DNA from 2 places in the Legionella sp. PATHC032 genome. Region 1 is predicted to be linked to the other one. Evidence: riboswitches for the same ligand, from Rfam matches in the RefSeq annotation. Region 1 holds a riboswitch; the other holds the start of a gene.

Region 1 (4,982 bases):
ATTTCTGTTGATGAGGCATAGGCTAGATGGCTTGGGCTCCAAAGGATATTGCATAAGAAAGCAGCTATAAACAGTTTATTTGGCATTGGTTAACTCCTTGTTATTTTATTAATTGTCCTAAATTTTTATTTGCGGTTATTGATTATCTCAAATAAATTCTCAATGAGTGTATGTGGATATTGATCGACAATGAGCGTGTTTCGATCCTTTGAGTGTAAAAACCCTTGATTAACAGCGTAGTCTAAAAATTGCAAAAGGTAATCGTAGTAACCAGATACATTTAGTACGCAGCAGGGTTTTTTATGGTATCCCAATTGTGCCAGGGTAAACATTTCAAAAAACTCATCCAGAGAACCCGACCCGCCTGGCAGCAGAATGAACCCATCAGACAATTTACACATCAATACTTTTCTTTCATACATTGAATTAACAATATGTAATTCTGTTAAGCCATCATGCGCTTTTTCTGTGTCAACCAGAGATTTTGGTATAACACCGATGACATTAGATCCATTTTTTAACATGCGATTCGCTATTATTCCCATCAAACCGCTTTTTGAGCCACCATAAACCAGGGTAATACCACTACTGCTTAGAACATCGGCCAAGTTTTCAGCCGATTGCTTATAGACTTCAGAATAACCTGTGTTAGATCCACAAAAGACAGCGAGTTTGTTAATTTTGTTATTATGGAGCATTTTAAAATTCCAGACGCAATGTTTTATTTATAACATGAAATGACGAAATATAGTTTATTTTTAATGAGTTAATGTTTTCACTATCAAAATTTATAGGATTTAATTTAATTGCCTCAATGCAAGCCATTGTTATTCACCTGCATAAAGACATTGATTTTTAGCATTTTCTTCACAGGCTTGAGTGCAATCACCATAATTTGTTTTTTCGCACTTATTGATGCATTGATTATAAAATTTTTGGGCGCATAGTTCCTGATCAGATTGTTGATCTTGTATGTCTACTTCTGGGATATCTCCTGCTAAAACGGAAGAAAAAAATAATATTGATCCAATAAACACGAGGAATTTGCTCATGATCTCGTTTTCCCTGGTTTATTTAATCCAAAATAGATTAAATATTATACTTTAAATATAATAGGACTTGCGCAAAACTCCAAGGTCAAGGCAAAAAATGTTTTTAATGAGGGAGTTTATATAAACTGAATTACTTTTAATAAAGTTGCTATTCAATCCAGGGATGACTTAGATAATACATTCTAAATTGACCGATAAAAAGTGATATCCTCTTATAATATGCTTAATTCATTAAGCTTCAATTCTTCTTGGCAGGAAGGCTTTGGAATGTTTTTTTTATCGTGAGGTGAAAACCACAGTAATGCGCATTTGTCCTTGTATTTAACGTAGTTTGCTTTATCAATTTTGCTCAGATACTTTTTATTCGCATAGGCATTGTAATTATTTTCGGTAGATGCGGCCTTTTCAAATTTTTTTTGGAAATGGTTTAACTTGTCTGCTAGAAATTGAGCTTCTTTCGAATTATCCCATGGTGATATCAAAGTTTGAGTAATTATATTAGGACAGGTAAAGGTTTCATCAAATGAATCAAAAAGGATGCTCCATAAACTCAATTATTCGTATTGACCATGAATTTGTGAGATTTTTTTAATAAATTCGCAGACGTTATTGGCATGAAGTTTTAATTGTCCAGCTTTTCTTGCTTCTTCCAAAAGAAAAAATTGAATGGAGTGTGCCCATTTGCCATGCTTTGGCCCTGCTCCAATATCGGCAGATAAATAACCCTGTTTTAGAAGGACATTATTGAATAAATCAGCGGTTAATTCACCGCATAAAACTGGAGTGTGATTAGGGTAATGAAAATTGCGACTGGTTTCAAAAGGTATCTGTTCATTTGATTTGGTTCCCTGGTTAAAATGATTTTTACTTCCCCAGTCATCAAAAAATTGCATTAATGTTTTTTTCTCAGGTTGGTTAAATTGATAATATTGCGTTACCAGTTTTTTTAAACCTTGTAAAACCAGCTCTTCACTGCAAAAGAATTGGCATATCGACTTGGCATCTTCTTTCAAGGATTTTTCTAATCCTTCATATCCCAAAGAATCCAGATGTTCTTCATAATTATTGGTATCTGTTTCTCCATTGCGAATAAGTTCTATTGTCATAGTAATGCCTCCAGCTGCTGTATGAAATATTACCAAAATACCGATTTGAGAGTTGCACAGGGTTGGGTTTATTTTTTTTTGAACTAAGGGATTATTAATTAATCATAAACAGATGAAAAAAGAAAGGATTGCTTTGTAATTTTCACTATCATCTCAATCATAAAGAGATATTTTGTAGCGATTAAATTGCGGTCTGTCTATTTCGTGATAAAATAAAAGTTCAACATTAGGGGTGCCAATTGATCAGTTGGCTGAGAGGATCGCCCAACCCTTTGAACCTGATCTCATTAGTCTGAGCGGAGGAAAATGTGTCAATTGTTATTTTTTCTGGAATAGTTGCTTTTATTACCTCGTTTATTGGACTTTTACCGCAAATCGTTAAATCCTTAAAAACCAAATCAACACAAGACCTTTCCATGATGATGTTAGTGAATTATCTCATTTGTTCTCTGGCCTGGATTATTTATGGAAGCAACACAAACTCATTTTTTGTAACGAGTTCCAATATAGTGGGTTTGATAGTGAGCCTTCTACTGATTTTATTAAAAAGACGTTATGATGCTCGATGTTATTAATTTTAAAAACTATCGTTCTATTTTATGTCTTAATGGTGATTTGCCAGATCCCCACTTTTTTCATAATAAAAAGCTGCCGGTCATTGCTGCTGATGGTGCCGCTAATGAGTTATGTAATCTTGGTGTCTTTCCTGATTTAATTACTGGAGATTTGGACTCTATTCAGCCTGCTTTGTTGGAAAACCATTCTTTTCTTCATATACCAGATCAAGGGAGTACGGATTATCAAAAGGCCATGCACTATTTAAAAACTCATGATCTATTGCCGGCTATCGTTGTGGGGATAAATGGAGGATACCTGGATCATATTCTGAATAACATCAACATTTTTATGGAAACAAACTGTCTTTTGTACTCGCCTCCTATCAAAGGTTTTGTCGTTAATGAAAATTTAAAGATTAATTTCATATTACCTGTCCAGACTAAAATCTCCTTGATAGGGATTCCGGAAGCGGTTCTTTCTTCTGATGGTCTGAAATGGGAGTTAAAGCGCTCGCCTCTTTCTTTTCCCGGAAAAAATTCCTGTTTCAATCGAACTCAAACATCTGAAATTAGCCTGGAAGTCCATCAAGGTGCTGCGCTGGTTTTAATTTATGAAGAAGTCATTGAGGATGCTGGAGTTTCACCTTTATAAGGATTTACGAATCCTCCCAATCTCTTTGTTAAAAAATATTTTTAATTCAGTCATTTAGTTTATATTAGCGCCCTTATTAAAAACATTTTTACCTCCAACTTGGTTTTTTGGAAAGTTCCGTTTACCTTGCATAAGCAGTCTCTTTCATCGCCGCAATCGCTCTCAGGCGTATTACCACGTTTATGCTTATATGCTGAAATCCATTTGTCTCCATGCTTCGTACAGTATGATTGCTACAGCATTTGATAAGTTGAGGCTACGATTATTTTCTCTCATGGGAATCTGTATTGTTGAATATTGGTTCAGTATTTGTTCAGGTAAACCACAAGATTCGGGGCCAAATAATAACATGTCATCAGCTTTATACTCGATGTCACTATACTTCACTTTTCCTTTTGCGCTACAGCAAAATAATCGTCGTTGAGAATGAGACTGCAGGAAGGTTTGCCAATTCTCATAATGCAATATGGAAGCCCATTGATGATAATCAAGACCGGCCCGTCGCATTTGTTTATTTTCCAAAGTAAAGCCTAATGGATGGATCAAATGTAATTGAGCTCCACTATTGGCGCAGAGTCGAATAATATTGCCTGTGTTCGGTGGAATTTCTGGTTGATAAAGTGCAATATGGATCATGTGATTTTCCAGTAGAATTCTGGCTTCCATTTTAATTGATTTATTCAAAGCCAGGAATAGAGTGGCAGGATGCAATTTTAGTACATACTTTAAAAATCAAGTAGGGAATTGATATTTCTAATTTTTTACTCAACAGGCTGTCTGAATCCAACATAGCTACTACAATATTAGTATGCCAGATGAAAATTTTTGCTGTCTGTTGGGTATGATCATTGTTAAATAGTTGTTGATTATTGAAAATTCAAATTAAACTGGGCCGGGAAGTTAAGGATTCATCATGGATAAGAATCATAATACAAAAAAAATCTTGTTTAAAAATCGTTTTGTTTTATTAGGGTTTGGATGCGTTGGTCAGGCATTAATGCCTTTAATCTTTGAGAAGTTTGATCTCAAACCATCACAAGTGACAATCATTGCCGATGAAGGGGTAAGAGTCGAGGTTGCTCAAAAATACGGGGTTTCATTCAAGTTACAACAGATTACTCCCCAAAATTATCTTGAAGTGATTGGTAATATTTTGGGAGAAAACGATTTTTTAATTGATGTGTCAATCGGCATATCAAGTCTTGCTTTGATCACACTATGTAATCAAAAAGGGGCATTGTATATCAATGCAGCAACTGAGCCATGGAAAGAAGAATTTGTCATGGAGAAGCTGGCCCTTAATCGCCGAACCAATTATTCTTTGCGAGAAGAAGTACTTCGCTTAAAGGGTAACACTCGAAAAACAGCTTTAATTACTCACGGAGCCAATCCAGGGCTCGTTTCCCATTTTATTAAAGAGGCCTTGTTGAATATTGCAAAGGATAATGGTCTTATCATTAACAGGCCTCAAAAAGCAGCAGAATGGGCTAATCTAGCCATGATTTTGGGAATTAAAGTAATTCACGTTGCAGAACAAGACTCTCAAGTGACCTATCCTCCAAAATTACCAGGTGAATTTGTTAATACCTGGTCTGCTAACGGCCTGATTTTGGAG
Region 2 (4,982 bases), 1.2 Mb from region 1:
GCGATAAATAGGGGAGATCGGCTTCATCTTCTGGCCAGCCATCATGAAATAGTTGCGAGGTATCCTTATCAATCTCTATCGATTGACGTATGCCGCGATTAACATACATTTTAGCAATGACGATAGCGTCTTTCATTGAATAGCCAAGTGCAAGACAAGCTGTAAGTGCTGAAGATAGAACACAGCCTGTCCCACGGTAATTTGTTTCAGGAAAACGACGATTTGCAATCCAAAACGACTCTTTTCCATCAGTCCAGTAATCTTGACTGAATGAGTTATCTTTTGCATGTCCTCCTTTCAGTAATACCTGCTTTGCTCCCAGTGATAATAGATCTGAAGCAGCATTGATTGTATCCTGATAAGAGGAAATACTCCTATTTAAAATAATTTCTGCTTCTATCCGATTAGGGGTAATAATGGTAACGTATGGAAACAATTGAATTAGATTTTTTTTATGCTGTTGTAAATCTGAAAAAAACAGGTTAGTTCCGGAGGAGGAGGAAATTATCGGATCAAGAACGGCAAATCCTTCGTAATCCTTTAAAAAATAAGCTATTTCTTCACAGATTGGTGTAGAACATAACATGCCAATTTTAATGGCATCCGGCTTAAAGCTTAATTCTAAAGCACTGCACTGAGCAGCAACCTGATCACTGGATATCGCTTCTACTGCTATAACTGAGTGAGCATTTTGTGCAGTTACTGCGGTGATGACCGAGCAAGCCCTGACATTTAGGTGACTAAAAGTTTCCATGTCAGCATGGACACCAGCTAAGCCGGATGAATCAACACCGGCAATTGTCCAAACAATCGGTTTTTTCATAAGCCACTTACCTGATGCCAAAATGGAGTATCAATTAATGGAGTACTTGGGTGTGCTACATTTCTCGCAGGCATCATTCCTCCTGTATATGCCTGATAACCTGCAATAACGGCATGGCGAAATGCAGTTGCCATGAGCGCAGGATGATTGGCAAGAGCTACAGCGGTATTTAAAAGTACACCATCAAAACCTAATTCCATCACCTGAACAGCATGAGATGGCTTACCAATCCCGGCATCAATGATTAATGTGATATCAGGAAATCGATAACGCAAAGTTTCCAAGGCATATGGGTTAATTAAACCCTTACCTGAGCCTATAGGAGCCCCCCAGGGCATTAAAATTTTACAACCAGCATCAACCAGTTTTTGACATAAAACCAGATCATCTGTGCAATAAGGAAAAACTTCAAATCCTCTGTCAATCAAAATTCTGGCTGCCTTGATTAACTCAAAAGGTTCGGGTTGTAAATTATAATCATCACCTATGACCTCCAGTTTTATCCAGGGAGTATCAAATAACTCCCTCGCAATTTCAGCTGTATTAATCGCTGCCTCGGCATTACGGCAACCAGCCGTGTTGGGCAAAAGATGACAATTTAATTTCTTTACCGATTGCCAAAAAGATTCTCCATCCACTCCTGCAGAAGTCTGGCGCTTTATTGATATCGTAATAACTTCTGTACCTGAATTATGAATTGCTTGCTGCATATGCTCTAATGAAGGATAACATGCAGTACCTAATAGCAAGCGGCTATTTAATTCTTTTCCTGCTAAACTCCACATCATTAACCTCCTTGCATAGGAAAGAGGATATCGACACAGTCATTGGCTTGCAAAATTGTAGTTTCATAAGCTTTATGTGGTATATGATGATTATTTATAGCGACAGCAAAATGCAGTTGAGTATAATTAAGCTGCTTTAAAAATTCGCTTAATGATAATGAGGATTGAATGTTATAAATTTTATCGTTTAAATAGACATTAATCACAATAACTCTCCCAAAGTTCTGGATAATTCAGATGACGAAAATTGGATACTACACCTCGTAAAATTTCTGCTGCCAAGGCTGGGGCTATTAAATAACCATGACGATAAAGACCGTTAACTGCTATTAGTCCATCGGCAAATTTAATGCGTGGCAAATGATTTGCTAAAGTTGGGCGGCAATGAGTTACATTTTTTATGATGCGTGCTTCGGCAAAGCCTCCATGTAAATAATACACAGCAGTTAATAACTCCAAAGTTGTACGTACGGAAACAGGACTGAAATCTTCTGCTTCAATTTCGCTAGCGCCTATGAGGTAAAGATTTCCAGGTCTGGGTACAAGATATAGACTATACCTTGGATGCAGAAAACGAATAGGGCGACGTAATTGTACTCCTGGCGCATGAAGCCAAATGAGTTCACCTCTAATGCCTCGCAAATCAGAAAATACATTTCGAGCGCCTAAACCGCGACAATCAAAAACGACATCAAAATAATATCTTTGTTCTTTTGTATTGATCTCTCCTGGTTTAAGCGATAAGACAGGAGTATTGCAAATGTGACGTATGCAAACAGAGTCTAGATATTTTTTTAAAGACAACATTAGCGTTTGGCAATCGATATGCGCTTCATTTGGAAAATAATAAGCGGTTTCAAACTTTGTCAGCTCGGGCTCAAGCGCAATGAGATCTTCGTGAGATAATTTTTGAAAAACAGAATCATTCTGGTTAAGTTGATTCAGGATACGACGGCTAAAGTGAATCCATTCCGCGTGATCGCAAGGATGATATAGCACCAGACTGCCCAATTGTTGAAAATAAACAACTTCAGGTAAACCCTCAAGAATACGTGGCCAATAGTTCTTAATTGATTCTTGCCCCAGGCTGGAAATCAATAGAATTGATTTATCCAATTCAGAAAATGGTGTTAACAGACCTGCAGCAGCTGTGCTGCAATTCGTGCTTTCATTAGAGTGGTCAAAAAGGGATACCTGCCAGCCCGCATTATGTAATGCAAAAGCCAGCAGTCGCCCCATGATCCCTGAACCTGCAATACCTGCTCGCATAATTAATTTTCAAGACAACAAGCGATTGGTTTCAAATCAGAATAAGGTGTATCTGGCAAAAAATGATTAGTATAGCATTGCGAGATATCAAAATGTTCATCAATAATTTTTAGATGTTTGGTATAGCGTCCAACTTTATCCCAATCTCTGTCAACATTAATTAATGTACGTGAAAAAAATGGTAATGTTCTTGTAAAAATCTTTTGGTATAAGGGAGTACGCAACTGTGGCTTAGCCTGACATAATAACTCATAGGCTTCTTCAGGCTTTTCTGTCGTGTAGGCTGCACCGCGCTGTGTTGCTCTAAGAAATCCTTTGACTAATTCAGGTTGTTGCAATGTTGTTTCAGGAACAATAAATTGTATTGAGCAGAAACAACAACAGCCTAAACCAGCTAATTGATCGATTCGTAAAAATACGGTTTCTCCGCAAAGATGCTCCAATTCAACTTTTTGAAAGTTAATAAAACCAATACCAGTGTCGATAACATCCCGATAAATGGCATCTGTGACATTCATACCAATGCGTACTGTTTTGTAGCTAGTTGGATCAATACCTGCGAGGCTGGCCAAATCATCAATAATTTTTTTGCCAAATTCGCCAATATAACCCACTCGTTTCCCAACAATATCCTGGAAAGAATTTATGCCGCTAGACTTTAAAGCAATGAGTCCTGTAGGAGGTTCATCAAGCAGCGTTCCTATGGAAGTAACTGGATAACCTTTCGCTTTGGCTGCAACGGTATGAATCATTGCTTTAACACCAAAATCTACTGTTCCCAAGCCAACGATTTCGGTCACATCACTGGGATCTGCAGGCTCCAGAATGGCGAGTTTGATATCTTCTTCTGAATAAAATCCCAATTGTTGTGCCACAAGTATGGGGGTATGATAAGGGTTAGTGTACCAATTAAGTAGTAGGGTAACCCTGGATTTTAGTGATGACATCGCCATTACTCCTTATGTTGTTATTTTTAAATAGTATGGAGATGGCAAAAGGGAACCATGCCAGAAAAAGGCCATGGTTTTTTTGAAGGCGTCCTTACGCTGATATGATTCAGATCAAGTTCAACGGGTAACTCTCAGCCGGATTTTCCGACACCCCGCGCCATCTAACAAACTCAAATATACTAAATTTTATTATATGCTTTGTCAAACTAGCGATATTATTGTCAGTATTGATAGTTACTAAATAATAAACGTAGAAAAAGGATTCGCCATGGAAAATTTAGAGCATGGACATTCACAAAAAGAAATCAGAGAGCGATTAACGCAGACTCCGTTACAAAATTATTTGCGTGATTGGATATATGGGGGAATTGATGGCGTAGTAACTACTTTTGCCATTGTTTCCGGGGTTGTAGGCGGACAATTGTCTTCTTTAGTTATTCTAATTTTAGGCTTTGCCAACTTGCTTGCTGATGGTTTTTCAATGGCTGCTAGTAATTACCTGGGTACTAAATCTGAGGTTGATCAATATAAGCGTTATAAAATGATTGAAGAAAAACATATAGAGTTTATTCCTGAAGGCGAAAAAAACGAAATAAAACAAATTTTTCAAAATAAAGGCTTGCATGGTCAAACATTGGATCAGGTTGTTAAGGAAATTACAGCCAACAGAGCCTTATGGATAAAAACCATGCTACAAGAAGAATATGGATTACCTGTTGTGCTTCGATTCCCGTTTAAATCCGCGCTTTATACTTTTATCGCGTTTCTGCTTTTTGGAATTATTCCATTAATTCCTTACGTGCTGGTCATGAACAATACGTTTATCTGGTCTTGCTTTTTCACTGCAATTACATTTTTTGTCATCGGTTCGATCAAAAGCCACTGGTCAACCAAATCCTGGTTATATTCTGGTTTTGAGACACTGGTCATTGGTGCTGTTACGGCCTCTTTATCTTATGGCATTGGACTGTTTTTACATTATTTTCTGACTTAAAAATAAGGCAATATTAAAAATGATTCATATATTAATCAATTGCATGAGTTTAAAACTCTCCATCCGAGCAATCAATCGCAATATCATGTTGTTTCTTTTTTTATCAGTATTAGAGGGGCTATCTCATGCAGCTACATCAATAAATACAAATCAGACAGATA

The links. A riboswitch is a leader RNA that binds a small molecule or an ion and turns the genes downstream of it on or off. The one in region 1 is predicted to bind thiamine pyrophosphate.
Region 2: another riboswitch for thiamine pyrophosphate. It lies ahead of OQJ02_RS07330 (ABC transporter substrate-binding protein); the one in region 1 lies ahead of OQJ02_RS12475 (SemiSWEET family sugar transporter).

The regions. Positions count from the first base shown of each region.
Region 1 is NZ_JAPHOV010000001.1:2,793,357-2,798,338, reverse strand. Features, by position in the region: gene OQJ02_RS12495 (carbonic anhydrase) at 1-86, opposite strand, end outside; gene OQJ02_RS12490 (TIGR00730 family Rossman fold protein) at 126-698, opposite strand; gene OQJ02_RS12485 (hypothetical protein) at 828-1,052, opposite strand; partial or broken gene OQJ02_RS12480 (LirA/MavJ family T4SS effector) at 1,265-2,194, opposite strand; TPP riboswitch at 2,377-2,480, shown strand; gene OQJ02_RS12475 (SemiSWEET family sugar transporter) at 2,467-2,733, shown strand; gene OQJ02_RS12470 (thiamine diphosphokinase) at 2,717-3,367, shown strand; gene OQJ02_RS12465 (tRNA (cytidine(34)-2'-O)-methyltransferase) at 3,554-4,003, opposite strand; gene OQJ02_RS12460 (homospermidine synthase) at 4,281-4,982, shown strand, end outside.
Region 2 is NZ_JAPHOV010000001.1:1,610,462-1,615,443, reverse strand. Features, by position in the region: gene thiD (bifunctional hydroxymethylpyrimidine kinase/phosphomethylpyrimidine kinase) at 1-823, opposite strand, end outside; gene OQJ02_RS07345 (thiazole synthase) at 820-1,608, opposite strand; gene thiS (sulfur carrier protein ThiS) at 1,611-1,814, opposite strand; gene OQJ02_RS07335 (FAD-dependent oxidoreductase) at 1,807-2,877, opposite strand; gene OQJ02_RS07330 (ABC transporter substrate-binding protein) at 2,880-3,824, opposite strand; TPP riboswitch at 3,899-3,992, opposite strand; gene OQJ02_RS07325 (VIT1/CCC1 transporter family protein) at 4,096-4,821, shown strand; gene OQJ02_RS07320 (hypothetical protein) at 4,841-4,982, shown strand, end outside.